3 regions of the Streptomyces sclerotialus genome follow, and region 3 is predicted to be linked to each of the others. Evidence: riboswitches for the same ligand, from Rfam matches in the RefSeq annotation. Region 3 holds a riboswitch; each other region holds the start of a gene.
The links. A riboswitch is a leader RNA that binds a small molecule or an ion and turns the genes downstream of it on or off. The one in region 3 is predicted to bind cobalamin.

Region 1: linked by a shared signal. The riboswitch ahead of AAC944_RS24225 (ribonucleoside-diphosphate reductase subunit alpha) and the one ahead of AAC944_RS02875 (energy-coupling factor ABC transporter permease) in region 3 are both predicted to bind cobalamin.
Region 2: linked by a shared signal. The riboswitch ahead of nicT (Nickel transporter NicT) and the one ahead of AAC944_RS02875 (energy-coupling factor ABC transporter permease) in region 3 are both predicted to bind cobalamin.

What each region holds. Positions count from the first base shown of each region.
Region 1 covers NZ_JBFOHP010000002.1:5,441,388-5,451,115, forward strand. Annotated here, with positions in the region: gene AAC944_RS24200 (HD-GYP domain-containing protein) at 1-17, shown strand, start outside; gene AAC944_RS24205 (tetratricopeptide repeat protein) at 304-1,290, shown strand; gene def (peptide deformylase) at 1,400-2,041, shown strand; gene AAC944_RS24215 (glycoside hydrolase family 20 zincin-like fold domain-containing protein) at 2,127-3,086, opposite strand; gene AAC944_RS24220 (ribonucleotide-diphosphate reductase subunit beta) at 3,201-4,310, opposite strand; gene AAC944_RS24225 (ribonucleoside-diphosphate reductase subunit alpha) at 4,310-6,784, opposite strand; cobalamin riboswitch at 6,939-7,069, opposite strand; gene mctP (monocarboxylate uptake permease MctP) at 7,323-8,939, opposite strand; gene AAC944_RS24235 (DUF3311 domain-containing protein) at 9,014-9,283, opposite strand; gene AAC944_RS24240 (YbdD/YjiX family protein) at 9,594-9,728, opposite strand, start outside.
Region 2 covers NZ_JBFOHP010000002.1:4,436,545-4,446,272, forward strand. Annotated here, with positions in the region: gene AAC944_RS19735 (NAD(P)-dependent alcohol dehydrogenase) at 209-1,261, opposite strand; gene AAC944_RS19740 (helix-turn-helix domain-containing protein) at 1,420-2,316, shown strand; cobalamin riboswitch at 2,388-2,650, shown strand; gene nicT (Nickel transporter NicT) at 2,683-3,807, shown strand; gene AAC944_RS19750 (HhH-GPD-type base excision DNA repair protein) at 3,849-4,436, opposite strand; gene AAC944_RS19755 (PTS sugar transporter subunit IIAB) at 4,507-5,412, shown strand; gene ulaA (PTS ascorbate transporter subunit IIC) at 5,430-6,989, shown strand; gene AAC944_RS19765 (PP2C family protein-serine/threonine phosphatase) at 7,068-8,078, opposite strand; gene AAC944_RS19770 (ATP-binding protein) at 8,341-9,387, opposite strand; gene AAC944_RS19775 (GNAT family N-acetyltransferase) at 9,690-9,728, opposite strand, start outside.
Region 3 covers NZ_JBFOHP010000002.1:599,419-609,146, reverse strand. Annotated here, with positions in the region: gene AAC944_RS02890 (energy-coupling factor ABC transporter ATP-binding protein) at 1-22, opposite strand, end outside; gene cbiQ (cobalt ECF transporter T component CbiQ) at 19-768, opposite strand; gene AAC944_RS02880 (energy-coupling factor ABC transporter substrate-binding protein) at 774-1,163, opposite strand; gene AAC944_RS02875 (energy-coupling factor ABC transporter permease) at 1,160-1,861, opposite strand; cobalamin riboswitch at 1,892-2,074, opposite strand; gene AAC944_RS02870 (fructosamine kinase family protein) at 2,167-3,033, opposite strand; partial or broken gene AAC944_RS02865 (low molecular weight protein-tyrosine-phosphatase) at 3,030-3,498, opposite strand; gene AAC944_RS02860 (heme-binding beta-barrel domain-containing protein) at 3,644-4,192, shown strand; gene AAC944_RS02855 (MFS transporter) at 4,193-5,626, opposite strand; gene AAC944_RS02850 (MFS transporter) at 5,773-6,942, opposite strand; gene AAC944_RS02845 (LysR family transcriptional regulator) at 7,108-8,028, shown strand; gene AAC944_RS02840 (hypothetical protein) at 8,273-8,797, shown strand; gene AAC944_RS02835 (DHA2 family efflux MFS transporter permease subunit) at 9,237-9,728, shown strand, end outside.

The sequences.
Region 1 (9,728 bases), 4.8 Mb from region 3:
CCCTCGGCCCGGCCTGACCGGCGCCGCCACCCGAGTGCGGGGTGCCCAGGGGATAGCTGTGACGTATCGGGGTACCGGTTCAAGGTCATAGAACCGATGGGTAATGAGCGGCCCCGGATATGGGCATGGTTGGATGCGAAGAGAGCCCCGAAAAACGGGGTTCAGGGGGGCTGCGCAAGGCAAGGAGCAGCAGGGGGCACCGGCCATCGGGCTGAGCCCGGCGGCAAACTGTGGCAGGTTGTCGAGTGAGCCCCTCGGCCGTCCGCCGGACGGCACCAAGGAAGCAATCGGCAGGCGGGAATCGTGAAGATCTTCGGCAAGGTACGGCACCGGCCCTCCGCCTCGTGGCGGCAGGCGACCGACCGCGCTTTCACGCTGATCGGCGACGGCCGTTACGAGGACGCGGGCGCGCTGCTCACCCGCGCCGCCGACATGGAGCCGTGGCTGTCCGAGTCGTGGTTCAACCTCGCCCTGCTGCACAAGTTCCGGCACGACTGGGAGCAGGCCCGCACCGCCGGACTGCGCGCCGTCGCCCTGCTGGACCGCGAGGCCGGGGCCCCCGACTGGTGGAACGTCGGCATCGCGGCCACAGCGCTCCAGGACTGGCCGCTGGCCCGCCGCGCCTGGCAGGCGTACGGCCTGCACGTACCCGGCGAGGGCGCGCCCGCCGGGGAACCGCGCGGCATGCAGCTGGGCAGCGCCGCGGTCCGCCTCTCGCCCGAGGGCGAGGCCGAGGTCGTCTGGGGCCGCCGGCTGGACCCGGCCCGCATCGAAGTGCTCTCCATCCCGCTGCCGTCCTCCGGGCGCCGCTGGGGCGAGGTCGTCCTGCACGACGGCGTCCCGCACGGCGAGCGCACCACCACCGCCGGGCCGTCCTACCCCGTCTTCGACGAGATCGAGCTGTGGGCGCCCTCGCCGGTGCCCACCTGGGTCGTCCTGCTGGAGGCCGCGGGCGAGGCCGACCGGGACGCCCTGGAGCGGCTGGCCGCGGACGCCGGGTACGCCGCCGAGGACTGGTCCTCCTCCGTCCGCCTGCTCTGCCGCACCTGCTCCGAGAGCCGGATGCCCAGCGACGAGGGCGACGGCGCGCATCTGGACCCGCACGACCACAGCGAGCCAGGGCATCCGGGCCCGCTGGGCCACCGCACGGCCGGCTCCGGCTCCCTGTGGGTGCCCGAGCGGGAGTGCGGCATCGCCGCGCCCGCCGGGCTGGTACGGGGCCTGCTGGACGGCTGGGTCGCCGACAGCCCGGACACCCGCGAGTGGCGGGACCTCGAAGAGGTCTGCTGAGTCCCCGCCGGTTCCGTCGGCGGGCGGCGGGCGCACGGCAGGCCCCCGTACCCTGTACGGGCAGCTAAGAAAAATCTTTGCGGAAAATCGCGGAAGGCGTGCGGCGGACATGGCGCAGCAGGTGTTTGATCAAGACGGCGAGCAGCAGGTGAACGACGAGTTCGTCGACGACGTGACCGACGCGGACGAGCGGGAGAAGGCGTACCGCGAGCGCGGCACCTCCCGCCCGATCACCGTGGTCGGCAATCCGGTGCTGCACAAGGAGTGCAAGGACGTCACCGAGTTCGACGACGAGCTCGCGAAGCTCATCGACGACATGTTCGCCTCCCAGCGCACCGCCGAGGGCGTGGGCCTGGCCGCCAACCAGATCGGCGTCGACCTGAAGGTCTTCGTCTACGACTGCATGGACGACCAGGGCGTACGCCACGTCGGCGTGGTCTGCAACCCGGTCCTGGACGAGCTGCCCGCCGAGCGCCGGGTGCTGGACGACTCCAACGAGGGCTGCCTGTCGGTCCCCGGCGCCTACGCCGAGCTGGCCCGCCCGGACTACGCCGTGGTCCGCGGCCAGGACGCGCAGGGCAACCCGATCGCCGTCGAGGGCACCGGCTACTTCGCCCGCTGCCTCCAGCACGAGACCGACCACCTCTACGGCTACCTCTACATCGACCGCCTCTCCAAGCGCGACCGCAAGGACGCCCTCAAGCAGATGGCGGAGCGCGAGCCGCGCTACCCCGTGGTCGCCAACGACTGACGCGCCCGCGCGCCCGGCACGGTCCCACCGCGCCGCCGTCCCCCGAACGGGTGAGAAAGCCCGTTCGGGGTCCGGTTCCGGCCGTTCAGCGCTGCGCCGCGACGGCCCGTGCCGCGTCGGCGGTCGTGACGTCCGGTGCCGTCTGCACGGCCACCGAGTCCGCAGCCCGCTCGCTCAGCTGGAGCTGCGAGACGGCGTTACGGATCACCAGCCGCCCGCCGCCGTCCTCGGTCAGCTGCCGGCGCTGGGTCCGCGCCGCCGCCGCCGCACAGGGCTCCACGGTCAGCTCGCTGCCCGCCTCCAGCGGCGCCCCGCCGTGCAGCCTGTCCCGCCGGTCCTCCGGACAGCCCGCACCCTGCGCCGAGCGCACCGTGTAGTACCCGTCGGACGTGGCGCTCAGCGTCCAGGTGGCGCTGCCGGAACGCGCGAACGCCGCCAGGCCGCCGGTGCCCGGCGCGAGCCGCTTGCGGTACGCCATGGCGCGCAGCAGCCGCTCGAACCACTCCACGGACACGTGGAGGTAGCAGGCACAGACGCCGACGCCGCGCTCGCGGTACGAGGGGACGTCGGTGGCGGAGCCGCGCGGCGCGGTCCGGTCGCCGAGCAACTGCAGCGCGGTACGCGTCCCGCAGAAGACGCCGGTGGCGGTCGCGGCCGTGACGGTGAGCCGGTCCCCGGACGTCAGCCGATATCCCTCCTCACCCCACTCGCCCTGCAGCTCGGCGTCCTGGCGGAGCACGAGGTCGCCGGGGCGCGCGGGGCGGCTGCTGACCGCGGGACGCGTGCCGCTGCGCTCCGCCAGCTCGCCCGCGAACCGGCGGGCGTCCCGCTCCGTACGGGCGTCGGCGTGCTCCAGGACGATCAGCGGGCGCGCGGCGAGCCGGACCCCACCCGGCGCGGCGTCCCACTGGCGGAGGGAGGGGAGCACGTCGGGGGCCGCGCCCGGGGGACCGGCGGCGGTGGCACCGCCGGCGGGGAGGAGCGCGGCGAGCACCGCGAGAACGGTGCCGGCGAGCCCGGTGATCAAAGGTCTGCTGCTGGCCATGGCCACCTCTCATCGGAGAGTCGCACCATGGCCCGTGTCCCGTGGTGTGTCCATGGACCCACCACGGGACGTCGTTGGACTTCTGGAGCGCCGGACTTCTGGAAGGCCGGGCTCCTAGAAGTCGTCGTCGAAGGCGACCGAGCCCTCGACGGCGACCTGGTACGCGGAGGCCCGGCGCTCGAAGAAGTTCGTCAGCTCCTGGACGTTCTGCAGCTCCATGAAGGAGAACGGGTTCTCCGAGCCGTACACCGGCGCGAAGCCGAGGCGCCGCAGCCGCTGGTCGGCGACGCACTGCAGGTACTCGCGCATCGAGTCGGTGTTCATGCCCGGCAGGCCGTCCCCGCACAGGTCACGGCCGAACTGCAGCTCGGCCTCCACGGCCTCCTTGAGCATGTCGGTGACCTGCTGCTCCAGCTCCGCGTCGAACAGCTCGGGCTCCTCCTCGCGCACGGTGTCCACCACGGCGAACGCGAAGTCCATGTGGCAGCTCTCGTCGCGGAAGACCCAGTTCGTGCCGGTCGCGAGCCCGTGCAGCAGACCGCGCGAGCGGAACCAGTACACGTACGCGAACGCGCCGTAGAAGAACAGCCCCTCGATGCACGCCGCGAAGCAGATCAGGTTCAGCAGGAAACGGCGCCGGTCGGCCTTGGTCTCCAGCCGGTCGATCTCCTCCACCGAGTCCATCCACTTGAAGCAGAACTGCGCCTTCTCGCGGATGGAGGGGATGTTCTCGACGGCGGCGAACGCGGCGGCGCGGTCGTCCGGATCGGGCAGATAGGTGTCCAGCAGCGTCAGGTAGAACTGGACGTGTACGGCCTCCTCGAACAGCTGACGGCTCAGATACAGCCGCGCCTCGGGGGAGTTGATGTGCTTGTAGAGCGTCAGCACCAGGTTGTTCGCCACGATCGAGTCGCCGGTCGCGAAGAACGCCACCAACCGGCCGATCAGGTGCTGCTCGCCCGGCGACAGCTTGGCGAGGTCGGCCACGTCGGAGTGGAGGTCGACCTCCTCCACGGTCCAGGTGTTCTTGATCGCGTCGCGGTAGCGGTCGTAGAAGTCCGGGTACCGCATGGGGCGCAGGGTCAGCTCGAAGCCCGGGTCGAGGAGGTTCTTCACGGCTCCGGGGGCGGCCGTGTGCGTCTGTGCGGCGGCGGTTCCGGTGGTGGGGGCGACGGCGCGCAGCGCCGTCGTTGCGGAGTGGTGGTCGGGCGACGGATTGGGCATTACTGGCAGGCCTCGCAGGACTCGGGGTTTTCCAGGGAGCAGGCGATCGCTTCCGGATCGGCCGCCTGCTGGGGGACGGTGGCGGTGGCGGTGGCGCCCGTACCGCGCGCGGCGCTGACATCAGCGGCTGACGCCGCGCGCGCGATCCGGGTCGCCGGACGCGACCGCAGGTAGTACGTGGTCTTGATGCCGCGCTTCCAGGCGTACGCGTACATCGAGCTGAGCTTGCCGATGGTCGGCGCCGCCATGAACAGGTTCAGGGACTGGCTCTGGTCCAGGTACGGCGTGCGGTCGGCGGCCATGTCGATCAGCGCGCGCTGCGGGATCTCCCAGGCGGTGCGGTACAGCGCGCGGATCTCCTCGGGGATCCACGGCACGTCCTGCACGGAGCCGTTGCCCTCGCGCAGCGCCTCACGGGTCCGCGCGTCCCAGCTGCCCGCCTTCTTCAGGTCCTCCACCAGATACGCGTTGACCTGCAAGAACTCCCCGCTCAGCGTCTCGCGCTTGAAGAGGTTGGAGACCTGCGGCTCGATGCACTCGTACACGCCGGCGATGGACGCGATGGTCGCGGTCGGCGCGATCGCGAGGAGCAGCGAATTCCGCATGCCCGTCTCCGCGATACGGGCGCGCAGCGCGGCCCAGCGGTCCGCCCAGCGCGGCTCGGCGTTCGGGTAGTGATCGGGGTGCAGCACACCGCGAGCCGTGCGCGTCGCGGACCAGTTCGGGTGCGGCCCGTGCCGCTCCGCGAGGTCCGCGGAGGCCTCGTACGCCGCGAGCATGATCCGCTCGGAGATCCGGGTGGACAGCTCACGCGCCTCGGGCGAGTCGAACGCCAGCCGCAGCCGGAAGAAGACGTCCTGGAGCCCCATCAGGCCCAGGCCCACCGGACGCCAGCGCGAGTTGGACGCGCCGGCCTGCTCGGTCGGGTAGAAGTTGATGTCCACCACGCGGTCGAGGAAGGTCACGGCCGTACGGACCGTGGCGTCCAGCTTCGCCCAGTCCATCGCCTCCTCCCAGCCGGCGGCCTCGTCGCGGAGGTGCGCCGCGAGGTTGACCGACCCGAGGTTGCACACGGCCGTCTCGCCGTCGTCCGTGACCTCCAGGATCTCCGTGCACAGGTTCGAGGAGTGCACGACTCTGCCCGGCTCCGCCGTCTGGTTCGCGGTGCGGTTGGCGGCGTCCTTGAAGGTCATCCAGCCGTTGCCGGTCTGCGCCAGCGTCCGCATCATCCGCGCGTACAGCGTCCGGGCCGGCACCGCCTTGACGGCCTTCCCCGCGGCCTCCGCCTTCCGGTACGCGGCGTCGAACTCCGCGCCGTACAGATCCACCAGCTCCGGCGCGTCCACCGGCGAGAACAGCGACCAGTCCTGGTCGGCCTCGACCCGGCGCATGAACTCGTCCGGGATCCAGTGCGCGATGTTCAGGTTGTGCGTCCGCCGCGCCTCCTCACCCGTGTTGTCCCGCAGCTCCAGGAACTCCTCGATGTCCGCGTGCCAGGTCTCCAGGTACACGCAGGCCGCGCCCTTGCGACGACCGCCCTGGTTCACCGCGGCGACCGACGCGTCGAGCGTCCGCAGGAACGGCACGATGCCGTTGGAGTGCCCGTTCGTGCCGCGGATCAGCGAACCGCGGGCACGCACCCGGGAGTACGACAGACCGATGCCGCCGGCGTGCTTCGAGAGCCGCGCGACCTGGTGGTACCGGTCGTAGATCGAGTCCAGCTCGTCCAGCGGCGAGTCCAGCAGATAGCAGGAGGACATCTGCGGATGACGGGTGCCGGAGTTGAACAGCGTGGGGGAGGAGGGGAGGTACGAAAGGGTGCTGGTCAGCCCGTACAGCTCGGCGACGTCCGCGAGCGCCCGCGCGGAGCGGTCCTCGGCCAGGCCGCACGCCACCCGCAGCAGGAAGTGCTGCGGCGTCTCGATGACCTTCCGGGTGATCGGGTGACGCAGCAGATAACGCGAGTACACCGTGCGCAGGCCGAAGTAGCCGAACCGGTCGTCGGCGCCGTCCGTGAGCGCCTCGTCGACCAGCGCGTCCAGCGCGGCGGCGTGCGTGCTCACGAACGCGGCCGTGGAGTCGGCGATCAGGCCCTCACGGTGGCCCGTGGCGACCGACGCGGCGAACCCCGTCGCGCCCTGGCTCGCGGCCTCCTCGGCGATCGCGGCCGTCAGCAGCCGCGCGGCCAGCTTGGAGTACTGCGGCTCGTCACCGATCAGACCGGCGGCGGCCTCCATCGCCAGCTCCCGCAGCTCCGCCTCGTCCGAGCCGGCGTGCCGGCCGCGCAGCGCGGCCGCGGCGACCTTGCCCGGGTCGGTGGCCGGCAGGTCAGCGGTGAGGTCGGTCAGGGTGCGCAGCAGGGCCGCGCCGGGGCCGTCGTGGCCTTGCGCGGGCGCCGGCCGGGCCTCCTGTGCCGACTGGGCCTGTTGTGCTGACTGCGCCTGTTGTGCTGACTCCGCGGGCGCGATGGTCACCTTGTGCTCTCCTCACTCGGCCGGCGCCGGAGGAGGGGTGACGGAGGCGTACGGGCAGCCGCGCCGGACGCCTTGCCGGGCACGCGGGCACACCACGCAGCGTCCACCGGCCCAACCCACGGAGCCCGGACGTCTCGACGCCCGCACCGGGACGGCTACGGGCGTACCGTCGGCAGGTCATCGGACTTGCTGAGTGCGCAGATACCCACTCAGCACACCGTTGCGGGACAGTTCCGGATTCGCACCGGATTCCCCTGCGGCGACAGCGAGGACGAGCATACATCTTGTGTCGCCCCTCGCGACCAATCCCATATCTTGTGTCGCCGTGCTGCTGTGCGTACTGCTGTGCGTACTGCTGTGCGTACTGCTGTGTGTACTGCTGTGTGTACTGCTGTGTGTACTGCTCTGCGTGCCGCGGTACGTACGGATGGTCACGGCCCGCGGGTGCCCTGGCAGGGCGGCCGTGGTGCAGCCGGGCAACGACAACGGGCCGCCGGTTTCCACCGGCGGCCCGTCGGCCTCACGCACACAGGCGGGGTCAGTGGGCGGATCCCGCCGTGGCCGGCGGCAGCTCCACCTGCACGCCCTTGTCACCGGCGTCCGCCGTGTAGTCCTCCGGCGAGGTCTCGTCGACCCCGGCCGGCGCCTTCACGGCCCGCAGGACCACCGTCAGCACCACCGTGACCAGCGCGTTCAGCACGAACGCGGTCAGGCCGATGTAGCCGATCTCGCCGATACCGGGAATCTCCGCGTTCGAGCCGCCGAAGTGCTTCTGCGTCGGGCTCGCCACGCCGTACGCCGCGACCGTGCCGTACACCATGCCGACCGCCCAGCCGGCGAGCAGCGCCCAGCGGTGGAACCAGCGGGTGAACAGGCCACCGACCAGCGACGGCATGGTCTGCAGGATCCAGATGCCGCCCAGCAGCTGGAAGTTGATCGCCACCGTCTTGTCCATCGTCAGGACGAACGCCAGCGCGCCGACCTTCACCAGCAGCGACACCAGCTTGGCGACCTTGTGCTCCTGCGCGGGCGTCGCGCCCGGCTTGAGGAAGTCCTTGTAGATGTTGCGGGTGAAGAGGTTCGCCGCGGCGATCGACATGATGGCCGCGGGCACCAGCGCGCCGATACCGATCGCGGCGAACGCCACGCCCGTGAACCAGTCGGGGAACATGTTCTCGAACAGCTGTGGAATCGCCAGCTGCCCGTTCTGCACCTTGATGCCGGCCGCGATCGCCATGAAGCCCAGCAGCGCGAGGAGGCCGAGCATCAGGGAGTACAGCGGCAGGATGGTGGTGTTGCGGCGGATCACGTTGCGGTTCTGCGAGGACAGCGTCGCCGTGATCGAGTGCGGGTACATGAACAGCGCCAGCGCCGAGCCGAGCGCCAGCGTCGCGTACGCCCACTGCGCGTTCGGACCGCTCGCCAGCTCTCCGCGCGGCTTGCCCGTGGCCGGGTTGGTCTCCGCGAAGGCGTCCCCCGCCACGTGGAAGATGTGCTCGAAGCCGCCCAGCTCGATCGGGATGTAGATGATCGCCACGGCGATGACGAGGTAGATCAGACCGTCCTTGACGAACGCGATCAGCGCGGGCGCACGCAGCCCGGAGGAGTAGGTGTAAGCGGCCAGCACGCCGAAGGCGATCAGCAGCGGCAGGTCCTTGATGAACCAGTTCGTGTTCTCCCCGCCGCCGACGCCCATCACGTCCAGAACGGCCTGGATGCCCACGAGTTGCAGCGCGATGTACGGCATCGTGGCGAGGATGCCGGTGAGCGCCACGGCCAGCGACAGGGCCTTGGAACCGAAGCGCCCGCGCACGAAGTCCGAGGTGGTGACGTACCCGTGCTTGTGCGACACCGACCACAGCCGCGGCAGGAACGTGAAGATCAGCGGATAGACGAGGATCGTGTACGGCACGGCGAAGAAGCCGGCAGCGCCTGCCGCGTAGATCGCCGCGGGCACCGCCACGAAGGTGTACGCCGTGTAGAGGTCGCCGCCCAGCAGGAACCACGTCACCCACGTACCGAAGCTACGGCCGCCCAGGCCCCACTCGTCGAGGTTGTCGGACTGCTCGGCCTTGCGCCAGCGCGCGGCCAGGAAGCCCATGATCGTCACGGCGACGAAGAAGAAGACGAAGACGGCGAGCGCGATGCCGTTCACGCCGCCGGCCGCGTCCGCCGCGAGGGCGTGGCCGACGGGAGCCTGCGCTCCGAGCGTCTCTGTTGCCAGGGTCATCACTCGGACACCCCGTCCTTGCGGGCGCGCAGCGCACGCTGCTCACGCTGCACGAGCTTGTACGCGACCATCGTCAGCGCCGTCGAGATCAGCACCCACAGCATCTGGTACCAGTAGAAGAACGGGATGCCGATCAGGGTCGGTTCGACCTTCGCGTACGAACTCACCCACAGCATCGCCACGAACGGAGCGAGCAGGCACAGGCCGGCCACCACACGCGTGGGCGTGACGATCGGCCCGGATCCGGGTGTTTCGGCTGGCTCTGTCATATCCGCTACTCCGTCCCTGGCGATCATCTGTGCAATGGCCGGAAATCTAAGCGCCAGGGGCAGTTGACGTCACCCACTGTCCGCATATCGGTACGGACACGGTTCGGGCCGGGAAGGGTGACGGGCGGGGTTGCATGGGGGTGCGGGGTGCGGGGTGCGGAGTGCGGGGTGCGGGCAGGGCTTCGGGGGTGGAGTGCGGGTGGGGCTTCGGGGTGGGGGCGGGGGGCGTCCGGGGGCTGGGAGCTGGGCCTTCGGGGGGCTCCCCCCCGCCCCGCCCCCTCCCCACCCCCTCCCCGCACCCCCCTCTCTCTCAGCAGCAGCGGAAGCCCGCGCGGGGGTCGCCCTCCCGGGCGTCCGTGCGACGGCGTTCGAACTCCCGGCGGCTGGGCACCGGGGCGTCGGGATCGTGTCGACGGAGATGCCCGACATACCGCTCGTACGCCGA
Region 2 (9,728 bases), 3.8 Mb from region 3:
GGTCCGCTAACGTCCGGCTAACGCCTCCTATCCACCCCCAAATGCGACGAAGCCGGGCAGCTGTCGAGCAGCCACCCGGCTCCGTACGTACGCGGCGGTCGCGGCGGACACGGCGGACACGGCGGGCCGGACGCGAGCACCCGGTCACCGATCGGTCACCGATCGCCGGTCACCGGTTACCAGTCGCCGGTCACCAGGCCCCGGCGGGTCACATCGTCGAGACGTCGATCACGAAGCGGTAGCGGACGTCGCTCGCCTGCACCCGCCGGTAGGCGTCGTTGATCTCCTCGGCGGAGATCACCTCGATCTGCGCGCCGATGCCGTGCGCCGCGCAGAAGTCCAGCATCTCCTGGGTCTCGGGGATACCGCCGATGGACGAGCCGGCCATCGCCCGGTTGTTCTGGATCAGCGAGAAGGGCGGTACGCGGAGCGGCTGCTCGGGCGCGCCGACCTGGACCAGCGTGCCGTTCGTGCGGAGCAGGCCCAGGTAGGCGCCCAGGTCCAGGTCCGCCGAGACGGTGTTGATGATCAGGTCGAAGCTGTTGGCCAGCTCCTCGAAGGTGGCCGCGTCGGAGGTGGCGCGGTAGTCGGAGGCGCCCAGCTTCAGGCCGTCCTCCTTCTTGCGCAGCGACTGGCTGAGGACGGTCACCTCGGCGCCCTTGGCGCGGGCGATCTGCACGGCCATGTGGCCGAGGCCGCCGAGCCCGACGACCGCGACCTTCTTGCCGGGGGCCGCGCCCCAGCGGGCGAGCGGCGAGTACACGGTGATGCCGGCGCACAGCAGGGGCGCGGCCACGTCCAGCGCGAGGCCGTCGGGGATGCGGACGGCGAAGTCCTCGGTGACCACCACGTGGGTGGAGTAGCCGCCGTAGGTGGGCTCGCCGTCGCGGCCCGTGGCGTTGTACGTCATCACGGGGCCGAGCGCGCCGGTGCAGTGCTGCTCGAATCCGGCCTTGCAGTTGTCGCACTCCCGGCAGGAGTCGACCATGCAGCCGACGCCGACCCGGTCGCCCACCTGGTGGCGGGTGACCTCCGGGCCGACCGCGGCGACCACGCCGGCGATCTCGTGGCCCGGGACCATCGGGAAGGTGCCCGGACCCCAGTCCGAGTCGACCTGGTGGATGTCGGAGTGGCAGATCCCCGCGTACTTGATCTCGATGAGGATGTCGTGCGCGCCGAGCTCACGGCGCGGAATGGTGGTGCGCTCCAGGGGTGCCTTGGGCGCGGGTGCTGCATACGCGGTGACAGAGGTGTGTGTCATGACATCGAGCCTGCGTGAGGAGCAGAAGCGGAGCCAGACCCCCCGTTTACGTACGAACGCCGTTGGTACCAATGGCAGTGTCACCTTCGCGACCTGCGGTTTCGCAGAGTTGTCCACAGGCCACCACGGGTTGTCGGCCGGACGCGGATACTGGCCATATGGACCAGCGCACCGAATTGAGCGAGTTTCTGCGCACCCGCCGCGCACGCCTGCAGCCCGAGGACGTGGGACTGCCGCGGCACGGCGGGCGGCGCCGGGTGCCGGGGCTGCGGAGGGAGGAGCTGGCGCAGCTGGCTGGAGTGAGCGTGGCGTACTACGTACGCCTGGAGCAGGGCCACGGGGAGAACGTCTCCACCGCCGTCCTCGACGCCATATCCGGCGCGCTCCGGCTCAACAGCGCGGAGCGGGCGCACCTCAACCACCTGGTCAAGCCGAAGGCCAAGCGCTCGCGCGGCGCCGGGCGCCCGCAGCGGGTGCGGCCCGCGCTGCAGCAGCTGCTGGACGCGATGGAGGGCATACCGGCGTACGTCGCGGGCCGCCGCCTGGACGTCATCGGGTGGAACCGCATGGCGTGCGCGCTGCTCGGGGACTACGCCGCGATGCCGCCGGAGCGGCGCAACATCGCCCGGCAGGTCTTCCTGGACCCCGAGTCCCGGGACCTCTTCGTCGACTGGGACAGCAAGGCCGCCGACATCGTCGCCTTTCTGCGGATGGACGCGGGCTGTCACCCCGACGATCCTCAGCTCGCCTCGCTGATCGGGGAGCTGTCGGTCAAGAGCGAGGAGTTCCGGCAGCTCTGGGCCGCGCACGACGTGCAGGACAAGGGGTTCGGTGTGAAGCGGCTGCACCACCCGGTGGTCGGCCCGCTGACGCTGTCGTACGAGACGCTGCGGCTGCCCGCCGACCCGGACCAGCAGCTGATCGTCTACAACGCGGAGCCCGGTTCGGCCTCGGCGGAGTCGCTGCGGCTGCTCGGGAGCTGGGCAGCGGAGGGGCCGGCGGACCGGGCCCCGGTGAGCGAGGACACCGCCGAGCGACAGGACGCGGGGGGCTGAGCCGGGCACGCAGCGCGGGGAGGGCGGGGGTGGGGGGTGGGGGGGAAGGGGGCCCCCGGAGAACAGCGGGGTTAGAGTGACCCGGCCGTGGTGTTCGGGAAGACCGGTGAAGACCTTCGGGTCCGATTCCGGAGCGGCCCTCGCCACTGTGATCGGGGAGTTTCCGACCCTTCCCGCGCGCCGGGTGACCTGTGCGCGTGGGGGCCACTGTCCGCCGGGCGCGGACGGGAAGGCCGGGCCGGACGCGCCCTCCTCCGGCTCTCGGCGAGAAGCGTCTCGACGAGCACGGAGGTACCCCGTAAGCCAGGAGACCGGCCACGGCATCTCACGAACGGATTCCACGAGGTGCTGGAGCGTGACGGCCGCATGACCGTGCCCACTCATACCCCCACAACCCCCACGCCCCCCGAGCTGCGGCAGTTCCGCTGGCAGCGGCGGGACACGGTCCGCACGGCCGGTCTGCTGGCCGTCATAGCCGGCTTGCACGTCATCGCCTTCGGCGTGCTGCTCCTGCTGGTGGTGCCGAACCACTACACGATCGGCACCCAGGTCTACGGCGTCGGCCTCGGCGTCACCGCGTACACCCTCGGCATGCGGCACGCCTTCGACGCCGATCACATCGCCGCGATCGACAACACCACCCGCAAGCTCATGGCCGACGGGAAGCGGCCGGTGTCGGTGGGCTTCTGGTTCGCGCTGGGGCACTCCAGCGTGGTCGTCGTGATGGCCGCCCTGGTGGCGGGCGGCGCGGCGATCGCGGGGACGCTGCTGGACGACGGTTCCCGCACGCACCAGGTGCTCGGCACGGTCGGCACCACCGTCTCCGGCGGGTTCCTGTACCTCATCGCGGCCCTGAACCTCGTCGCGCTGGCCGGCATCTGGCGGGTGTTCCGGTCCATGCGGGCCGGGACGTACGACGAGGCCGAGCTGGAGCGGCAGCTGGACTCGCGCGGCTTCATGAACCGCGTACTGGGCCGCTTCACCAAGTCGATCTCCCGCCCGGGGCAGATGTACCCGCTCGGCTTCCTCTTCGGCCTCGGCTTCGACACCGCGACCGAGGTCACGCTGATGGTGATGGCCGGCAGCGGGGCCGCAACAGGTCTGCCCTGGTACGCGATCCTGTGCCTGCCACTGCTGTTCGCGGCCGGCATGAGCCTGTTCGACACGCTCGACGGCACGTTCATGAACTTCGCCTACCAGTGGGCGTTCGCCAACCCGGTGCGCAAGGTCTACTACAACCTCACCATCACCGGGCTGTCGATCGTGGTGGCCTTCTTCATCGGCACCATCGAGCTGGTGAGCGTGCTGCACGACAAGCTCGGGCTCACGGACGCGGTCACCGACTGGATCTCCGGGCTGAACCTGGACAACGTCGGTTATCTCATCGTCGGCATCTTCGTCGTCGTCTGGGCGGCGGCGATCGCCTACTGGCGGCTGTCCGGGGTCGAGCAGCGCTGGGCGGCCCGGGCGGCGGCCACCCCCGAAGCCTGAACCGCGGCCGGCCCCAGGCCCGCCGGCCCCCGGGCGGCCGGCTACTTGCCGGCCGCCTTCTTGGCCGCCCGCTTCATCTCCTGCTTGTAGGCGCGGACCTCGGCGAGGGATGCGGGGCCCGTGATGTCGGCCACCGAGCGGCGGGCGTCCTCCTCGCCGTACGGGCCGGCTGCCTCGCGCCAGCCCTCGGGGCGCACGCCGAACTGCTTGCCGAGGAGGGCCAGGAAGATCTGGGCCTTCTGCTTGCCGAAGCCGGGCAGCTCGTTGAGGCGTTTCAGCAGCTCGGCGCCGCTCCCGGCGTCCCGCCAGACCGCTTCCGCGTCGCCGTCGTAGTGCTCGACGAGGTACTGGCACAGCTGCTGCACCCGTTTGGCCATGGACCGCGGGTAGCGGTGCACGGCCGGCTTGCGGGCCAGCAGCTCCTCGAAAGCCTCCGGGTCCTGGGCCGCGATCGCGTGCGCGTCCAGGTCGTCGCCGTCCATCCGCCGGGCGATGGTGTACGGGCCGGTGAACGCCCACTCCATCGGGACCTGCTGGTCCAGCAGCATGCCCACCAGAGCGGCGAGCGGACTGCGACCGAGCAGTTCGTCGGCTTCCTCCTGCTGCGCGACCCGCATCCTCACGTTCATGTTCCGATGATCCCTTCCGGCGCCGTGCACCGCATATCCGGGCAAGCGTTTTCGTGCGACGATCCCGTCCATGCCGACACTGAGCGAACTGATCCCTGCCGATGCCGTGCGGCTGGACGTGACGGTGGCGGACTGGCGGGAGGCGGTGCGGGCGGCCGGTGACCTGATGGTCGCGACGGGTGCCGCCACCGGCGAGTACACCACGGAAATGATCGAGAACGTCGAGGAGAACGGGCCGTACATCGTCATCGCTCCCGGTTTCGCCTTCGCGCACGCCCGCCCCTCGCCTGCGGTACTGGAGACCGGTATGTCGTGGGTGCGGCTGGCCGAGCCGGTGGAGTTCGGTCACGAGTCGAACGATCCGGTGAGCCTGGTCGTCGGGCTCGCGGCGCGGGACTCCGGGGCGCACACCGAGGCGATGGCCGCGCTGGCGAGGTTGCTGGGTGACCCGGAGACCGAGCGGGCGCTGCGCGCGGCGCGGACACCGGAGGCGCTGCGCGCGGTACTGGCAGGACCGGAAACCCCCGAGCGGCCCTCGCCGTCAGCGGAGACGCCGGAGTACGAGGCGGAGCCCGGACGGTCGCCGGGGCCCGGACGGTCGCAGGAGCCCGGACGGTCGCAGGGACCCGGACGGTCGGCGGAGACCGGCCAGTCGCCGGAGCGGCAGTCGGCCGGCGGCAGCACCTCCGTGCACAAGATCCTCACCGTCTGCGGCAACGGCCTGGGCACCAGCCTCTTCCTGAAGAACACCCTGGAGCAGGTGCTCGACCGCTGGGGCTGGTCGAAGTACGTCAGCGTCGAGGCGACCGACACCATCTCCGCGAAGGGCAAGGCGGGCGAGGCCGTCGCCATCCTCACCTCGGGCGAGATCGCCAGGACGCTCGGCGATGTCGGCGTCCCCGTGAAGGTCGTCGAGAACTTCACCAGTACGGGTGAGGTCGACCGCATCCTCCGCGACACCTACGACGTCCAGTAACGAAGGGTGCTTCTTTCATGCACTGGCTCGTGTCGATCGCCGAGTTCCTCGTCAACGAGGTCCTCAGCCAGCCGGCGTATCTGGTCGGCCTGATCACGGCCACCGGCCTGATCGCCCTGAAGAAGTCCGCCGGGCAGATCGTCGGCGGCGCCATCAAGGCCACGCTGGGCTTCCTGCTGATCGGGGCCGGCGCCGACCTGGTCGTCGCGGCCCTCGCTCCGCTGGGCGAGATGATCCAGGGCGCGACCGGCGCGCACGGCGTGATCCCGACCAACGAGGCGATCGTCGGCATCGCACAGGCGCAGTTCGGCGCCCGGGTGGCCTGGCTGATGATCGTCGGCTTCGGGGTCAGTCTGCTGCTGGCCCGTTTCACCCCGCTCCGGTACGTCTTCCTGACCGGCCACCACATGCTGTTCATGGCCACCCTGCTGACGGTGGTGCTGGCCACCGCGAAGCAGTCCTCCGTGGTGGTGGTGCTGGTCGGCGGCGTGCTGCTCGGCATCCTGCTGGTCGCCATGCCGGCCTTCGCGCACCCGTGGACCAAGCGCGTCACCGGTGACAACACCATCGCCGTCGGCCACTTCGGCACCGCCGGGTACATCGCGGCGGGCGCGACCGGGCAGCTGGTCGGCAGGCGCAGCCGCAGCACGGAGGACATGAAGCTGCCCGAGGGGCTGCGCTTCCTGCGTGACTCGATGGTGGCCACGGCGCTGTCCATGGTCCTGATCTACGTGATCCTGGCGGTCCTCTTCCTGGCCAAGGCGGGCCGGGTCACCGCGTTCAAGGCCTTCGCGACCGACGGCGGGGCGGTGGCCACCGGCCTCGGCAACTACCTCATGCAGTCCGTCATGCAGGGCCTGCAGTTCGGCATCGCGGTCGCGGTCATCCTGTTCGGCGTGCGGACGATCCTCGGCGAGCTGGTCCCGGCGTTCCAGGGCATCGCCAAGAAGGTCGTGCCCGGTGCGGTGCCCTCCCTGGACGCGCCGATCGTCTTCCCGTACGCCCAGAACGCCGTCCTCATCGGCTTCCTCTGCAGCTTCCTCGGCGGTCTGGTCAGCCTCGGGCTGCTCTCCGCGCTCTTCCACCCGTGGTTCGGCCTGGCGCTGGTCCTGCCGGGGCTGGTGCCGCACTTCTTCACCGGTGGCGCGGCCGGCGTGTACGGGAACGCGACGGGCGGCCGGCGCGGCGCGGCCCTCGGTGCCTTCGTCAACGGTGTCCTGATCACTTTCCTGCCCGCGCTGCTCCTGAAGGTGCTCGGCGCGTTCGGCGAGGAGAACACCACCTTCGGCGACGCCGACTTCGGCTGGTTCGGCGCGTTGATCGGCAACGCGGCCGAGGTGGGCGGTGCCGGTGCCGTCGTGCTGATGCTGGCCGTCGGTGCGGTGGTGCTGGCCGGTGCCGTGCTGGTGCAGAGGCGGGTGGTGGAGACCGGCTGGGACCCGGGCGCCCGCCGGGACGCCGTGCTGCCCCGTGCCGCGGTGCCCGCCGAGGCGGCTCCGGTCGCCACGGCCGGTTACCCGAAGATCGCCCCGCCGGCCGGGGCGCCCACTCCGCCCCCGCCGCCGGAGACCGGCTGACCGTGCCCGGCCGGGGCGCCCGCCCCGCACCGCCGCCGGAGACCGGCTGATGCGCGCCGGGAGGCCGGTGCCCGTGACTCACGCGGAGGGCTGCCGGTTCGGTGGCCGGATGAGGAGCATCATCGCGTCGTCGCGGGAGCCGGTGTCCCGGTAGCGCGCCAGGTCGGCTTCGAGGGCGTCCAGGACGACGGTCGGCTCGCGGCCGCAGAGGGACGTGAGGCGTTCGGCGAGCGGATAGAACTCGCCGTCCGGGTTGCGGCATTCGGCCACCCCGTCCGTGCACAGCAGCAGCCAGTCGCCGGGCGCCGGGTGGACGACCGCGGTGGGGCACCGGTCCTCCACCATCCGCATCAGCCCCAGCGGGGCCGTCGCGTCCAGCCCGGAGAGCCAGGAAGCGCGGCCGCCGCGTACCAGGAGGGGCGGCGGATGGCCGCAGCTGAGCAGCTCGACCCGGCCGTCGTCGTACACGTTGATCAGCAGCGCGGTGACGAAGCCGTCGTGGTGGTGGATGCGGGTGACGGAGGTGTCCATGCGCAGCGCGATGCCCGCCAGGCTGGCCTCGTGGTGCGCGAGCTCCCGCCAGATGTGCAGGGTCTCGGCTGCCGTCGCGACCACGTCCAGCCCTTTGCCCGACACGTCGCCGATGAGCAGCCGTACGCCGAAGGGGGTGCGCTCGGCGCCGCAGATGTCCCCGCCGACCGTGGCGCCGGGGGTGGCCGCCAGATACCGCGCGTCCAGCCGGACCCCGCCCACCGACTCGGGCGGCCGGGGCAGCACCGCCGCCTGGGTCACCTGGGCGAGCCGGCCGAGCCGGGCGATCTTGGTCTCCTGGCGGCGGCTGCGGCGGGCGGCGGTACGGACCAGCGCGGTCACCGCCAGCACGCCGGCCAGCGCCGCGACCACGTTCACCGGTCGGGCTCCCCAGCCCAGCACCCCGACGCCCGCGAGCGCGGCGGCCCCGGCGGCCGGCACGGCGCGCATGCTCGGCCGGCCGATCGCGGGCAGTGCGGCGACGGCGGGCATCAGGGGGAGGAGGAACAGTTCGAGGTCCAGCGTCCGTCCCAGCGTGGCGCACAGGGCGGCCAGCAACAGCGGAAACGTTCCTCGAAGCAGCCTCAGGCGTGTGCCGGGCGGTGGTGCGGCCGGTACGCCGGTGTGGGCGCGTCCGGCCGGAGGAAGCTTCGGCATGACAAGGCCTGCCCGCTGGCTGCGCTGAAGTCGAACAGCCTAGTGACCGGACGATGCACAGGGTGTGCATATCGCGAATTCTCTCGGAAAGAAGCACGTCGCAGAAGTGCACCGGTGATCAGGAACTGGACACTCCGGAAGCTCCGCGGGCCGCGCGGCCGGCTCAGGAATGGCGCAGCGACCATGTCAGGAAGCGGTTCACGAACTCGCGTTCCTCGCCCGACCGGCCCAGCTGCTGCCGCCCGTACGCCCGGGTGGCGCGCGGCATCCGGAAGGCGGTGCCCCCGGTTTCCGGCACCGGCTCGATCAGCGACTGCCGCGACAGTCCGGTGAGGGCCCCGGCGAGCGGGCCGGCCGGCAGCAGGCCGTCGCCGCACACCTCCAGTACGTGCGCGAGCTCGAAGCCGCCGGGGAAGACGCTGCACCGTGCCCAGAGCAGCCGCTCGTCGGCGGTGCAGAGCCGGCGGCTCCAGCTGAGCGAGTCGCGCAGCGTCCGGTGGCGGCCGGGCAGACCGGGGACGGTGGCGGGCAGGTCGAGGATGTTCTCGGCCCGGGCGAAGCAGGAGAGGACGTCGTCGGCCGGGGAGTGGGCCAGGCGGCCCGCCGCGATCAGTACGGCGAGCGGCAGGCCGTCCAGCAGCGCGCAGATGCGCCGGACCGTGCCGGGCGCCGTCTCCCCCCGGGCGCCCAGCTGCCGGGCGTACGCGGTGAACAGCCCGGCCGCGACTTCCGGCGGGACGGGGGGCAGCGGGTACCGTCCGGGAGTCTCCAGCGGGATGCGGCTGGTGGCCAGTACGTGCAGGCCGGGGCAGGCGTCGACCAGTTCGGCGAAGATCTCGGTGCACGGTCCGGCCAGGCGTTCGCAGGTGTCCACGACCAGCAGCGCCAGGCCGTCGCCCAGCGACTCGGCCAGCGCCGCGAGCTGCGGCTTCCCGGGGTGGCCGTCGCGTCGCAGCGCGCGGGCCAGCCAGTGCGGCAGCAGTTCGGGACCGTCGAGCGCCGTCAGGTCGGTACGGCCCACGACCGCCTCCGGGACGAGCGCCGAGCGCCGTGCCAGCGCCCCGGCGAGTGCGCTCTTCCCCACGCCGCCCGGGCCTGTCACGGTCACCAGTCGTGTGCGGCGCAGCAGTGCGTCGACCTCTGTCAGCGCCGCGTGCCGCCCGGTGAGCGTGTCCGGCCCGCTGTACTCCGAGTACTCCGACTCCCGCATGAGCCCCGCCTCCGAAGTGGACCTCCGGGGCCTCGCCTCCGGAGGCCGCCGGCCTGCCCCGCGGGGCGGGGTACGGGCATCGGTGACCGGCCGGTGCAGGTACACCTGACTCCACCGCTCCGGCCCTGGCCCACGGTACCGGCCGGTCGGCATTCCCCGGAGAAGCGGCGGCAACCGACCGGGATTGGTCAACTCCAGTGCACACTGCACCACTTGTCTGTCCAACGGACGCCGGTTTCGCCCCCTCCCGACCGCCCCGGACCGGAGCCGGCGGGCGACACGGGAGGGGAAGCGGGAGGGCGTCAGCCTTCGGCGGTCACCGGCGTCCGGGCCGGCATCGG
Region 3 (9,728 bases):
CGACCGGTACGGGGGCGCTCATGACAGCGGCCTTTCCAGGACGAAGGTGAGGGCGGCCAGGCCCGCGAGGAGTGCGGCGCTGACTGCCGTGAAGCGGACGGAGACCCGGGCCTCGGGCACCAGTACGCGCAGGGTGCCGTCGTAACCGCGCCCGGCGAGCCCGGTCTGGAGACGTGCCGCCCGGTCGAAGGCCCGCACGAAAGCGGTGGCGCCGAGGCCGCCCAGCGAGCGCCACGTGGCGGCCCGCGTGGTGTGCCCGAGCCGGGCGGCCTGGGCCTCCCGGATACGGCGTACGGAGTCCAGGAGCAGGAAGCTCATGCGGTACGTCACCAGGGCGACGTCCACGACCGCTGCGGGCACCCCGGCCTTCACCAGTCGCGGCAGCAGATCGGACATCGGGGTGGTGAAGGCGAACAGGAGCACGCCGAGGGAGGCGGCCGACGTACGCAGCAGCAGGCCTCCGGCGCGGGCCGGGCCGCCGTCGGCCAGGGTGACGAACCCGTCGGGCCCGCCGATCTGGACGAGCAGGGTCAGCGCACCGGTCACGCAGAAGCCCAGCGGCACCCGGTAGGCACGCCACAGCCGGCGGACGGGCACGCCCGCCGGGCCCAGCAGTACGCCGAGCGCCGTCAGCAGCACCAGGGCCGCGCCCGGCCACGGTGGCAGCGAGATCGCGAGGACGGTCAGACCCAGCCCGAGTACGGCCTTGTCCACGGGATGGCGGCGGCGCCAGCGGCTGCTGTGCGCCGTCGCGTCGATCGGCAGCACGGGGCTCAGGCCCCTTCGTCGTCGGACGCGTCCGGGGCGCCCTCGGGACGCGTGGCGTCCTGGCCGGCGACCGTGGCGTCCCGCCGGGCCAGTGCCCGCGACTCGCCCTGGCGGCGGCCCTTGCGCAGGCCGAAGTAGTAGGCGAGGACACCCGCGCCGAGGGCCGCCTGGAGGGCGAAGAGCGCGGACTCGATCTCGCCGGACGGCGGTTCGTACAGCGGTGAGAACCACGGCTCGTAGTCCGGCTCGATCTCGGTGATCGCCGTTTCCGCCTCGGCGTCGGCGCCCGTGAACGGCTCCTTCTTGTGGTCACCGAGGCCGAGGGCCAGGGGCAGTACGGCGAGTGCGGCCACGGCGAGCAGCAGCAGTGCGTTGATCTTGGTGTTCCGCTTCATCGGGCCACCTCCTCGACCCCGGCCTGGTTCTGCTTGCCGGTCAGCAGCACGCCCAGCCGGGTGAGTTCCCCCTTGCTGGACTGCACCAGCAGGCGCATCACCAGCACGGTGAGCAGCCCCTCGCTCACCGCGAGCGGGATCTGGGTGACGGCGAAGATGGCGCCGAACTTGCCGAGCGCTCCCAGGAATCCGCTGCCCGGGTCGGGGAACGCGAGCGCCAGCTGAACGCTGGTGACGCAGTAGGTGGACAGGTCGGCGACGAAAGCGCCGAAGAACACCGTGACCATCAGCGGTACGTCGTACCGCCGCAGCAGCCGGTAGACGGCGTAACCGGCCCAGGGGCCGACGATCGCCATGGAGAAGACGTTGGCACCCAGGGTGGTCAGGCCGCCGTGCGCGAGCAGCAGCGCCTGGAAGAGCAGGGTGATGGTGCCGAGCACCGCCATGATCGGGGGCCGGAACAGGATGGCGCCCAGCCCGGTACCGGTGGGATGGGAGCAGCTGCCCGTCACCGAGGGCAGCTTCAGCGCGGACAGGACGAACGTGAAGGCTCCCGACGCACCGAGCAGCAGCGTGCTCTCGGGATGTGCTCTGACTTCACGGGTGAGGGAGCGGACTCCGTGGACGACGAACGGCGCGGACGCGACGCCCCAGGCGACGGCGTGCGCCGGAGGCAGGAAACCCTCGGCAATGTGCATGGCTCAGCAGACCCTCTCCAGCACCTCGTGGATGGTTGACGCGCCTTGGCCGGTCTCCTGGCTTACGGGTACCACCGCCCGTGCTCCGCCTTCCCGGGTCCGAGGACCCAGTGGCTGCCCGCGAGGGCCGGAGCCGGACTTCCCGATCACAGTGGCGAGGGCCGCACCGGCATCACACCGGAATTCCCGTTCACCAAGGCGTGGTGACAGTAATGCCCACATGAGGGCGGTGACAAGCGGTCACGGTCGGGAGCGCGGTCCTCGCGTCCCCGGCCGGAAGGCGTCGTACCGGTATGCGTGGTGGGTCAGCGGGCCAGGGCGGCCCGGGACACCGCGAGGGCCTGCTCGGCGTAGCCGCGGCCGAAGAGCACCGCGTGCACCAGCAAGGGGAACAGCTGGTGCAGGCCGATGCGGTCGGCCCAGCCGTCGGCCAGCGGCGCCGCTTCCTGGTAGCCCGCCAGGACCCGGTCCAGGCCGGGGCAGCCGAACAGGTGCAGCATGGCCAGGTCGGTCTCGCGGTGACCGCCGTGCGCGGCCGGGTCGATCAGCCAGGCGTGGCCGTCGGCACCCCAAAGCACGTTGCCGTTCCACAGGTCGCCGTGGAGGCGGGCGGGCGGCTCCGCCGGGCCCGCCAGTTCGGGCAGCCGGTCCACCACTTGCTCGATCACGGTGGCCTCGGCGGGGCGTACCGTGCCGTCGTCGACCGCTCGGCGCAGGTAGGGCAGCACCCGGTGCTCGCCGTACCAGAGTGGCCAGTCGGTGCCGGGGACGTTGCGCATGGGCGCCAGTCCGATGGTGGCGTCCCGCGGGCCATCGGGGGGCGGGGCGCCGAACGCGGGCGCGCCGGCGGCGTGCAGGGCGGCCAGCTCCCGGCCGAGCGCGGCCGCTGCCGCTGCGCTCGGCCGGCCGGACGCCACGTGGTCGGTCACCAGCCAGCGCCCCTCCTGGCCGTGCACCGCCGGGACGCGGACCGCGTCGGCCCCGGCCAGCCAGCGCAGCCCGGCGGCCTCGGCCCGCACCGCGCCGGCGCCGTCACCGCGCTTGACCATCACCGTCCGTCCGCCGTCGAGCGTGACCTCGGCGAGCGCGGAGGACACCCGCCGCTCGCCCGCCACCGGCCGCCCGGTGAGCCGGGCCGCCACGGCTCCCGGGCCCTCACCACCCGCGGTCATGCGTCGTCCAGACGCTCGCGCACCCAGGCGAGCAGGCCGGGCACGGCAGCTTCGATCATGGCCAGCACCTCGTCGAATCCCTCCGGGCCGCCGTAGTACGGGTCGGGCACTTCCAGCCCGCCGGACGCCTGCGGGTCGAAGGACCGCAGCAGCCGGACCCGGGACGGCTCCGGCACCAGCCGGCGCAGCGCCTTCTCATGGCTCCGGTCCATCGCCAGGAACAGGTTCGGCGTCCAGATGCTCGGCACCGACCTGGGCCGCGACGTGCCGGGTCGGGTAGCCGTGCCGGGCCAGCACCTCGCCGGCCCGTTCGTCGACGGGTTCACCGGCGTGCCAGGGACCGATGCCGGCGCTGCTGACCCGTACCGCGCCGTCCAGCCCCGCCCGGCGCAGATGCTCGGCGAAGACCAGCGCGGCCGAGGGGGACCGGCAGATGTTGCCGCTGCAGACGAAACAGATATGCACGGACCCCAGCGTACGGCCGCCGCCCCCGGTGCCACCGTACGTCGCCGATCACCGGAGCCGGGATGTCGCAGGTCACGCGGACGCCCCGGACACGCCCTAGGCTGCCACCCGGCAGCGGACTCGACACGACCCAGGAGCGCACCTCATGACCGGACCCGTCCGGAACCTCCCGTACCCCGACGCCCTCGGACCGGACGAGGCACCCGCGCCGCACGCACTGCTCGCGCCCCTGACCGGGCTGCTGGGCACCTGGACCGGGCGGGGGAGCGGCGGGTATCCGACGCTCGCCGAGGACTTCGCGTACGCGCAGGAGGTCACCTTCAGCCACGACGGCCGGCCCTTCCTCCACTACGAGGCCCGGGCCTGGCTGCTCGACGGCGACGGCGCGCCGCTGCGCCCCGCGGCCCGGGAGAGCGGCTGGTGGCGGCTGCAGCCCGAGGGGCGGGTGGAGGCACTGATCACTCAGCCCACCGGGATCACGGAGATCCTGGTGGGCCGGGCGGGCGACGGCACGGTCGACCTCGCCACCCATCAGGTGGCGCTCACACCCACCGCCAAAGAGGTCAGCGCCACCCGCCGCCGCTACACGCTGACCGGCGAGGACACGCTCGACTTCGGCCACGACCTCGCGGCGGTCGGGCAGCCGCTGCAACACCACCTCTCGGCGCGGCTGCGGCGGGTGGACCGCGGCTGACTAGGCGCGCGTGCCGCTGCCCGCGAGGGCCAGTTCGCGGGCCTCTTCCCGTGACTCCACCGCGGGCGCCGAGCCGGGCAGCGGCCGGCCGGCGGATTCCGCCGCGAACCAGCAGGCGACGGCACCGATGGCGCCGGCGGCCATGAGGTAGTAGCCGGGCACATTGATGTCCCCGGTGCCTTCCACCAGCAGCGCGTTGAAGAAGGCCGTGGTGCCGCCGAAGAGCGAGACGGAGATGTTGAAGGCGATCGAGAGGCCGCCGTAACGGATTTCGGTGGGGAAGAGCGCGGGCAGCGTGGACGGGATGGTGCTGTTGAAGCAGAGCAGCATCAGCGACATCAGCGCCAGGCCGAGGAAGACGGACAGCAGGGTGTTCTGCTGGATCAGCAAAACCGACGGCACGCCGAGCACGATCAGCATCGCGCAGCCGAAGTACATCACCGGCTTGCGGCCGATGCGGTCCGAGAGCCGGCCGACGAAGGTGATGAGCACCATGCCCAGCGCCAGGACGGCGATTTCCAGGAGCTGCGCCCAGGTGGCGTTCACCGCGGGCGCGAACTTGCCGATGTACTCCAGCATGTACGTGGTGAGCATGTAATTGGTGACGTTGAAGACGAGCACCAGGCCCATGCAGATCAGCATCGGCCGCCAGTAATTGGAGAAGATCTTCCGGATTTCCTTGAGGGTCTGGTTGCCCTCGCGCCCCTTGGTCTCCGCGACGGCGGCCTGGAACGCGGGGGTGTCCTCCAGCTTCAGGCGGAGGTAGAGCCCGATGATGCCGATCGGCCCGGAGATCAGGAACGGAATGCGCCAGCCCCAGGAGAGCAGATCCTCATGGGACATCACGCCGGGGAGCTGGATGACCAGGCCGGCCACGCCACCGAGCAGATAACCGGTCAGCGTGCCGAACTCCAGCCAGCTGCCGAGGAATCCGCGCTTCTTGTCGGGGGCGTACTCGGAGATGAAGGTCATCGCCCCGCCGTATTCGCCGCCGGTGGAGAAGCCCTGGACGAGGCGGGCGAGCAGCATCAGCAGGGGAGCGGCGGCGCCCCAGGTCTCGTAGCTGGGGATGAAGGCGATGGCGAAGGTGCCGATGGCCATCATGATGACGGTGAGGGAGAGCACCTTGGTGCGGCCGATGCGGTCGCCGAGCGGGCCGAAGAACATGCCGCCGAGCGGGCGGACCAGAAAGGCGACGGCGAACAGGCCCAGAGTGCCGATGGTGCCGACCGTCTCACCGGCACCGGCGAAGAAGACCGCGGTGAGAACCGGAGTCAGGTTGGCGAAGACACCGAAGTCGAACCACTCGGTGATGTTCCCTACCGCCGCGGCGCCGATCGCCCGTCTCGTCACTTTGGGGTCGGTGACCGTTATCTCCTCAGCCGTGAGCGGCTTCCGGCTCGCCGTTTCGGTACCGGCATGTGCGGCCTGCACAAAAAACTCCTCGAACATCGCTCCCGGCGGGCACCACCGGGAGCGCACTTCAGCGCGGCGCGGTCGGGGAAGGACGACCGGCCGCCGCTGCGTACTCTTCACAGCCCATGGCCACGGATCGTTGTCCGTGGCGGAGGGGCGGGCTTTCACTTCACTCGGACAAGGACAAGCTTTCTCTTCGTGGTGGGGACGGTGCGGTCGACTTCGGCGACCGCGGCACTCGTCAGGAGGACGAGGACGGCGGCGACGGACGTCACCAGAGAAGTCGCCGTGGTGAGGGAGAACGGGAGGGTGAGCAGCCCGACGGCGACGGCCGGCAGCCCGGAGCCCAGGTAGAAGGAGAGATAGAGGGCACCGGTGACGGCGCCGCGGTCCTTCCCGGGCGCCCGCGCATCGACCGCGGCGGCCGCCCCGGCATAGGCGAGCCCGTGCCCGGCGCCCGCCACCACGGCCGCGACCAGGGTGAGCGGGGTCGACCTGCCCGCGGTGAGCGACAGCAGGGACAGGCTCACCAGGAGGGCTCCGAGGCCGACGAGCTGCGCGGAGCGTGCGCTGATCCGTCCGACCAGCGGCTGGGTGAGGGCGGAACAGAGCAGTACGGAGCCCAGGATGCAGCCGATGACCGCCATGTTGTGCCGGCCGGACCGTGCCAGCAGGGCCGGGATGATCGCGAGGAACAGGCCGGCCGTCGTCCAGGCGAGGAAGCCGACCGCCGAGGCGGTGGCGAACAGTGCCCGCATTCCCTTGGGTATGCGCGGCATCGTGGGGCTCCGGCGCGGTACGCGTGCGCCCTCGGCAGCGGTCGGCACGAGGGCGGAGACCGCGTACCAGGCGATCGCCAGCAGCACGAGGTGCAGGACGAAGGGCATCACGTACGGGGCCGGAGCGTACTGGGCGAAGAAGCCGCCGGCGGCCGCGCCGAGGGCCGTGCCCGCCACGAAAGCGATGCCGGCGAGCACGGCACCCCGCCGGGCGCCGCGCCCTTCCGTCTCCTCGCTGACGAGCGCGGCGGCAGCGCCGGTGGTCACCCCGAGGGCCAGCCCCTGTGCGGCACGCCCGGCGACCAGCCACTCGACGCCCGGTGCGAGCATGAAGCAGACCGAGCCCAGCGCTGCCGTCACGAGCCCCGCGCGCAGTGCAGGGCGTGCCCCGAAGGCATCCGAGACGGGGCTGAGCAGGAGCAGCGCGGGAGCGCTGACGAGCGCGAAGACGGCGTACACCAGCGTCATGGTCAGGTCGTCAGCGCGGAAGGCGTGCTGATAGCCGGGGTACAGCGAGCTGGGCAGATAGGCCCCGAAGGTGAGCGCGGCCAGCACGTAGAGCCCCGTCGCCGCCTGGCGTCTACGCGACGGGTGCGGGCCTGCGAGGGCACTCCGAGGGTGGCGCGTGGAGGAACTGATGGGCAACACGCCCGCAGCGTGACATTAATGATCAGTGGGCACAATCGTACGGTTTTGAAGATGACCGTGCAAAATGTTTGCATGATCGATCCCAAGCTCAAGATGCTGCAGATGGTCGACCACTACGGCGGCGTCACGGCCGCCGCGGAGGCCATGCGCTACACCCCGTCGGCGGTCTCCTACCAGCTGCGCCAGCTGGCCGAGCAGCTCGGCGTGAAACTGATCGAGCCCGCGGGCCGGGGCATCCAGCTGACGGCCGCGGCCCGCACCCTGCTCCGGCACACCGCCGTCATGCAGGCGCAATGGGAGCAGGCGCGCAGCGAGCTGGCGGCGACGGCGGCGGAGGCATCGGGCACCTTCACCGTGTGCGGCTTCTCCACCGCCGCGACGTACCTGCTGCCGCTCGCGGCGGCAGCACTGCGCGACCGCAACCCCCGCCTCGGCGTCCGGCTGATGGAGGCGGAGCCGATCCGCTGCTTCGAACTGCTCCTGGCGGAGGAAGCGGACCTCGGGGTCGTGGTGGTGACGCCCGACTCGCCGCCTCTGAACGACGACCGCTTCGACCAGCAGCCGCTGCTGGACGACCCGCTGGACCTGATCGTGCCGGTCGGCCACCCGCTCACGGCGCGGAAGCGGGTATCCCTCGCGGACGCGGCTCAGGAGCCGTGGATCCTCGGCACCCCGGGCAGCACCTACCACCAGCTGGTCGTCACGTCCTGCATGGCGGCGGGCTTCACACCGGACATGGCCCACCAGGCCGATGAATGGGACACCGGAAAGGCGATGGTCGCCCAGGGGTTCGGTGTGATCCTGGTGCCCCGCCTCGCCCGCATCAGCACGGAGTGGCCCATGACCCGCATCCGCCTGTCGGGCGAGCCCGCACCCGCCCGCCGGATCATCGCGGCCACCCGCAAGGGCGCGGCGCACCACCCCGTCGTCGCACAGGCCCTCGAACTCCTCCGCGCCTCCGCCACGGAGCTGCTCCCGGCCGCGCACGAGTAGGTTCCGCGAGTTCGCACCGGTACGCCGTACCGAGTGAGTTCGGAATTCCCCCTCTTGTTTGTGTGCTTTCCGTGGAAACCCGCGGACTGAAGTCGGCATGCAACCTTTTCACCCGGTCGCTGGTCTTCCTGGGTAATCGGAGATTCCTGCGGGACGGTATCCATCCGTATAGCTGCCGAAGGCGCTGCGCGGGGCCTCCGTAAAAGTCGTACGCCTGTGTACGCATTCAAGGAGGAAATTCGCCGTGAGATGTTCCAAGCGTGCCCTCATCGGGCTGACCTGTGTCTTCGCGCTCGTTCCGGCCGGCTCCGCGATGGCGGGCACCGGCCCTGCACCGGCCCCGCCGGAACGGTCGGTGGCCAAGTCCACCGCCCCGTCAGCCGCTGGAAATCCCGTCAGTGCGCGGGCGAAAGCGGCCGGTGTGTGCAGCGACGCCTATGCGATCGGAGAAACCGGGTACATCGTCCGGCAAGGAGTGAAGATTGCCTCGGTGAAGCAGTTCTACTCCCCGAAATGCCGGCAGAACTACGGCTACTTGTGGGTCTGGGATTCCTTCCGGGCAACGGCCGGTGACTACGACGTCAGTACGGCGGTCTACAGCTACTCCCAGGACGAGATCCTCGGCACGCGGGCCTGGACGAACAACAACGACCAGGAATTCTGGTCCAACGGCACGGACACCGTGAACGACTGCACGGCGGGCGTCGGCTCGCTGCGCAAGGCCGGAGACCCGGTGTCCGCCCAGGCGGCCGGCTCGAAGCGCTGCTGATCCGCGCCGCCGGCAGGTGACGGTACGCCGTGTGTCCGGGGAGGCGGAGGTGCCGCCCCGGACACACGGCACACGGCTGTTCAGGGCATCGTCGGCGGCCACAGGCCCGTACCGTGACTCCGGCCCGGCTGCCCGCGCAATACCCGGGCGAAATCGGCGTGGCGGGTTCAATAGACTGGCGGAACGATGAAGAAATCGGGGGCAGGGGTTGTGGTCACCGCACAGGTGACGTTCGGGGGAGATCGAAAGCGAGGGGCGGCGGCAGCCCTCCGGTAGTTCCGAGTCCACCGCAGCGCGCGAGAGCGCCCCGCTGCGGTGGAGGACGTCCTGACCGTCAGCCTCGGCGCCCCTGCCGACCGGGCTCCCGACGACTCATCGACCGGCGCATGCCGCCGGGCCCGCGCCCGACCCGACCGAATCCAGTGAGGTGTGCTCGACCATGATCGAACCCGCGAACGCCGGGGGCGTGGGCTCTCCCCGCGGCAGTTCCCCTGTACGTGCCCCGGTGCTGATAGCCGTGCTGGTCGTCTCCGCCTTCGTGATGATCCTCAACGAGACGATCCTGAGCGTCGCCCTCCGCGACCTCACCGTCGACCTGGGCATCTCCACCACGACAGTGCAGTGGCTGACCAGCGGATTCCTCCTGACCATGGCCGTGATCATCCCCATCACCGGCTTCCTGCTCGAACGATTCACCGCACGCCAGGTCTTCCTGGCCTCGCTGACCCTCTTCACCGTGGGCACGCTCGTCAGCGGCCTCGCGCCCGGCTTCGGAGTGCTGATGACCGGGCGCGTGGTGCAGGCGTGCGGCACGGCCGTCATGCTCCCGCTGCTCATGACCTCGGTCATGCGCCTCGTGCCGCCCGAGAAGCGCGGCGCGACGATGGGAACGATCAGCATCGTCATCGCGGTCGCCCCCGCCGTGGGACCG